2 regions of the Fictibacillus sp. B-59209 genome follow, and region 2 is predicted to be linked to the other one. Evidence: a T-box and tRNA genes for the amino acid it is inferred to sense, from the RefSeq annotation. Region 2 holds a T-box; the other holds one or more tRNA genes.
The links. A T-box is a leader RNA that pairs with one kind of tRNA and senses whether it is charged. The one in region 2 lies ahead of serS (serine--tRNA ligase), so its partner is inferred to be a tRNA-Ser.

Region 1 (2,384 bases), on a different contig from region 2:
CAATCCTGCCTGACAAAAGCGATTATTTCTCTTGAGAAGAACGATAAACCGATGGCTGAGGAAGTTCTGAACATTGAGGACGATATTGATGAAATGGAGAAAACACTGAGAAAGAAACACATTCAGGACATCAACAACAATTTAAGCACCGGCCAAGAAAGTGTGGTGTATGTTGACTTTATCAGCAATCTAGAACGGATCGGAGACCATTCTGTCAATATTGCAGAAGCAGTGCTTGATCGATAAACCTACTTAAAACACTACAGGAGGCTTACTGATGGATTATGTATATTGGATATTAATCGGCCTGTCGTTCGTTCTGGCATTCGCTGCCCTGATCTTTCCCATACTGCCTGGAGCGCTTTTTCTGGCTCTTGGGTTTGTGCTCTATGGAATTTTTTATTCCTTTCAGCCATTTACGCCCTTTTTCATCGGTGTAGAAGTGTTTTTGCTGGCAACTCTTTTTGTAGTGGATTATTTCAGCAATTTGTTTGGAGTAAAAAAACGGGGCGGTTCCAAAGCGGCCGTATGGGGCAGCACGATCGGCCTGCTCCTTGGCCCATTTGTGATTCCTGTTGCCGGCATCATCGCCGGACCGTTTCTGGGTGCGTTTATTGCAGAATTGATCATCGGGCGAAAATCAATAGGAGAAGCGGCTAAGGTAGGGTTTGGCTCAGTTCTTGGTTTTTTGGGAGGAACGGTTGCTAAGATCATCATTCAAGTGATCATGATTGGCTATTTTCTTTTTGTTGTATTATAAAAATAGTGCTTGCTAAAATGTTGGAGACGTGCTATATTTATGTCTGTCTCACCGAGGGCTTTCAAAATGGTCATGAAAAAAAGGTTTGACTTACATAGCTTAAAAATGATATAGTAATTCTTGTCCCTTAGAGGACAACATTGTTCCACAGTAGCTCAGTGGTAGAGCTATCGGCTGTTAACCGATCGGTCGTAGGTTCGAGTCCTACCTGTGGAGCCAAATTATGGCGGTGTAGCTCAGCTGGCTAGAGCGTACGGTTCATACCCGTGAGGTCGTGGGTTCGACTCCCTCCGCCGCTACCATATTTTTTTAGGCGATGGCGATCGTGGCGAAGTGGTTAACGCACCGGATTGTGATTCCGGCATTCGTGGGTTCAATTCCCATCGGTCGCCCCATTTTTATTTACATAACTATCTTAATACATAAAATGGACCCTTAGCTCAGTTGGTCAGAGCGGTCGGCTCATAACCGATTGGTCGTAGGTTCGAGTCCTACAGGGTCCACCATTTTTCAGCACATGGAGGTATACCCAAGTCCGGCTGAAGGGATCGGTCTTGAAAACCGACAGGGGTGTAACAACCCGCGGGGGTTCGAATCCCTCTACCTCCTCCATAATTTCTTAATTTTTATATCATCGCAGGGTGGAGCAACGAGCGTTACAGCATGATTATGCTGCGAGTACCTCGACGGATACACTCCAATGATTACTCGAGTAGAGGAAGAGGTAAAGCCTCTGAGAGACAGTCAATAATTACGGAGGAATAACATCGTCCGTAAACTTAATATCATCGCGGGGTGGAGCAAGCCTTCGTCCTTGAATCAGCATCTTAGCTGGCTTGTCTCGACGGATACACTTCAGGAATATGCTTGTAGAGGAAGAGACAGTAATAACTGCGGAGGAGTGACCTCGTCCGTAAACTTAATATCATCGCGGGGTGGAGCAGTCTGGTAGCTCGTTGGGCTCATAACCCAAAGGTCGCAGGTTCAAATCCTGTCCCCGCAACCATAATATCTAAAGTGGCTCGATAGCTCAGTCGGTAGAGCAGAGGACTGAAAATCCTCGTGTCGGCGGTTCGATTCCGTCTCGAGCCACCATTTTCATACATAGTCAACCTTTGCCCAACGTGGTGAAGGTTTTTTGTTTTTAATGAGAAAACTTTTGTTTTAATATCTCCCATAACGAGGGATAAAAGAAGTCCAGCTATGTACATAATAAACTTTGATTAAAGAGGGTTAATCGTTGAAAGTTCCGGGTAAATCTGATAATGTATGAGTTGGGATACTTATTAAACATTATTGTTGTTTAACTATGTTTTCAATTTTGGGGTTTTTTCTCCAAAATGAAATATAAAAAATGTTTACATACCAAGGAGGAGATTGATCATGGCAAAGTTTGAACTGCCTGCTTTACCTTATGCTGCAAATGCACTGGAACCACACATTGATGAGACTACAATGAATATTCACCACGACCGTCATCACAAAACGTATGTTGATAACTTGAACGCAGCACTTGAAGGCCAAGCTGAGTTTGAAAACAAAGGCCTAGAGGACCTTCTTTCCAATCTTGATGCATTGCCTGAAAACATTCGCACAGCTGTACGCAACAATGGCGGCGGACATG
Region 2 (2,384 bases):
TTCGCAGCAGTAAATCCTAAATCAGCTGTACACATGCTCAGTACACGATATGGAAGCTTTAACAGCTGAAGAATTTTTTCTGCATGGCCTGTCAGCTTTTCAAGCTCTTCATAAGACTCTTCCGGTTTCACGAAACGGACAAGCTCTACTTTATTAAACTGATGCTGACGGATGAGACCGCGTGTATCACGGCCAGCAGATCCTGCTTCAGATCGGAAACAAGCGCTGTATGCAACATAACCTTTCGGAAGCTCTTCGGCAGTTAAAATTTCATTGCGATGAAGGTTGGTTACCGGAACTTCAGCAGTCGGGACCAAAAAGTAATCTTCTTCGCGGATTTTAAATGCATCTTCCTCAAACTTCGGCAGTTGCCCAGTTCCTGTCATGCTTTCTCTGTTCACCATGTAAGGAGGCAAGATTTCAGTATAGCCATGCTTATCTTCATGGTAGTCCATCATAAGGTTGATTAAAGCTCGTTCAAGGCGTGCTCCCGCTCCCTTATAAAAAGCAAAACGGCTTCCAGTTACTTTAGCGGCTCTTTCAAAATCGACGATATCAAGATCTGTCGCCAAGTCCCAGTGAGCTTTTGGTACGAATGCAAACTCCTGAATATCTCCCCAATGGCGTACAGGTACATTATCGTCCTCTGTTTCACCAACCGGTACACTTTCATGAGGCAGGTTCGGCAGTGTGAGCATCAGGTGGTTCAGATCCTCTTCCACCGTGCGCAGATCGTCATCGATGGATTTAATCCGGTCTCCCACTTCACGCATCTCTGTGATCAAGTGGTCGGCATCTTTCTTTTCACGTTTGAATTCCGCTACCTGTTTGGATACTTCGTTACGTTTAGACTTTAATGTTTCTGTTTCACCAATCAGTTCACGGCGCTTTTCATCCAATTCAACAAAACGGTCCAAGCCTGTTAAGTCTTCTCCCCGTTTGCTCAATTTCTCTTTTACTTCATCAAAATTCGCTCGAACATATTTCAAATCAAGCATGTTTCTTCCTCCTTTAATCAATAACCTTTTCTGACAAAACCCAAATAGCTAAAGAAATCCATAATTGTGGCCCGGTATCCGTTCAAAAAACAAGGAGTTATAGGCAACGAAGAAATCCGCCGCTTTGCCCGAGTAGCCGGACAAGAAGCAAGGAGTTCGAGGCGCCGCTGATTCCGAGGACCGGAGTTTGGTATACCCAAATGAGGATCCGAGGAAATCAAGGCAACGAAGAAATCCGCCGCTTATTGTCCGGCGTATAAATACAAAAAACTCCCGTCCCTATAAAGGGACGAGAGTTAACCCGCGTTGCCACCCTAGTTGCAAGTAAATACACCTGCCACCTTGTCATTGATAACGGACAATGTATACCGGGAAAGCTTACGTTATAATTTCAGCTTCCCACTCAAGGATGGATTCACAAATGACTTTGGTCGGTTTACACCAGCCACCGACTCTCTAGGCAAAGATCATTTTGCTACTGGTTCCTGTCAGCGATTTAACAAATAATGTTTGTATAGTAATGTACAATATTTTCTGCTTTTATGCAATAATCTTTTTCTTCTGAGATGCCATTTCCACAAAAAACTGGTGAAGACGGTAATCATCGGTCAGTTCCGGGTGAAAGGCCGCACATAGGAAGTGTCCTTGTTTTGCAGCAACGATACGCTCATTATGAACAGATAAAACTTCTACTTCTTCCCCGACTTCTACTATATAAGGAGCTCTGATGAAAACACCATTCACATCTTCGCCTACACCCTCAATGTGCAAGTCAGCTTCAAAGCTATCCACCTGCCGGCCGAATGCATTTCTCTCAACGGTCATGTCAATGAGCTCGAGGTGAGCGTGGTCTTGACCTTGAATGCGTTTTGCCATGAGGATAAGGCCTGCACATGTACCGAAAACTGGCTTTTCTTGCGCAAACTCCTTCAATGGTTCAAGGAAATTATATTTATCGATCAGACGCCTCATCGCAGTGCTTTCGCCGCCTGGGATCACAAGCCCGTCCAAATCATTCAACTCTTCAATACGCTTTACGCTCACTGCTTCTGCGCCGCTTTCTTGCAAAGCTTTAATATGTTCTCTCACAGCGCCTTGCAGGGCAAGAACACCAATTTTAATCATCGCGTTGCTTCCTTTCTTACCAGCCTCGTTCCTGCATGCGGTCTCCAGGAAGTAGCGTGGAGATCTCGATTCCTTTCATTGCAGTACCGAGTCCTTTTGATAGTTTAGCAATCAGCTCATAGTCTCTGTAGTGAGTGGTTGCTTCTACAATCGCACGGGCAAATTTCTCAGGGTTTTCGGACTTGAAGATTCCTGATCCGACAAATACTCCGTCAGCGCCTAACTCCATCATTAATGCTGCATCTGCAGGAGTGGCTACGC

Region 1: it has a tRNA-Ser gene. The T-box ahead of serS (serine--tRNA ligase) is inferred to sense a tRNA for this amino acid. The anticodon was not compared.

What each region holds. Positions count from the first base shown of each region.
Region 1 is NZ_JARMMC010000014.1:175,405-177,788, forward strand. Features, by position in the region: gene P4361_RS09935 (Na/Pi cotransporter family protein) at 1-246, shown strand, start outside; gene P4361_RS09940 (DUF456 domain-containing protein) at 278-760, shown strand; tRNA gene P4361_RS09945 (tRNA-Asn) at 905-979, shown strand; tRNA gene P4361_RS09950 (tRNA-Met) at 986-1,062, shown strand; tRNA gene P4361_RS09955 (tRNA-His) at 1,080-1,155, shown strand; tRNA gene P4361_RS09960 (tRNA-Ile) at 1,190-1,266, shown strand; tRNA gene P4361_RS09965 (tRNA-Ser) at 1,280-1,372, shown strand; tRNA gene P4361_RS09970 (tRNA-Met) at 1,690-1,766, shown strand; tRNA gene P4361_RS09975 (tRNA-Phe) at 1,780-1,855, shown strand; gene P4361_RS09980 (superoxide dismutase) at 2,144-2,384, shown strand, end outside.
Region 2 is NZ_JARMMC010000030.1:7,371-9,754, forward strand. Features, by position in the region: gene serS (serine--tRNA ligase) at 1-998, opposite strand, end outside; T-box leader at 1,281-1,499, opposite strand; gene pdxT (pyridoxal 5'-phosphate synthase glutaminase subunit PdxT) at 1,539-2,123, opposite strand; gene pdxS (pyridoxal 5'-phosphate synthase lyase subunit PdxS) at 2,140-2,384, opposite strand, start outside.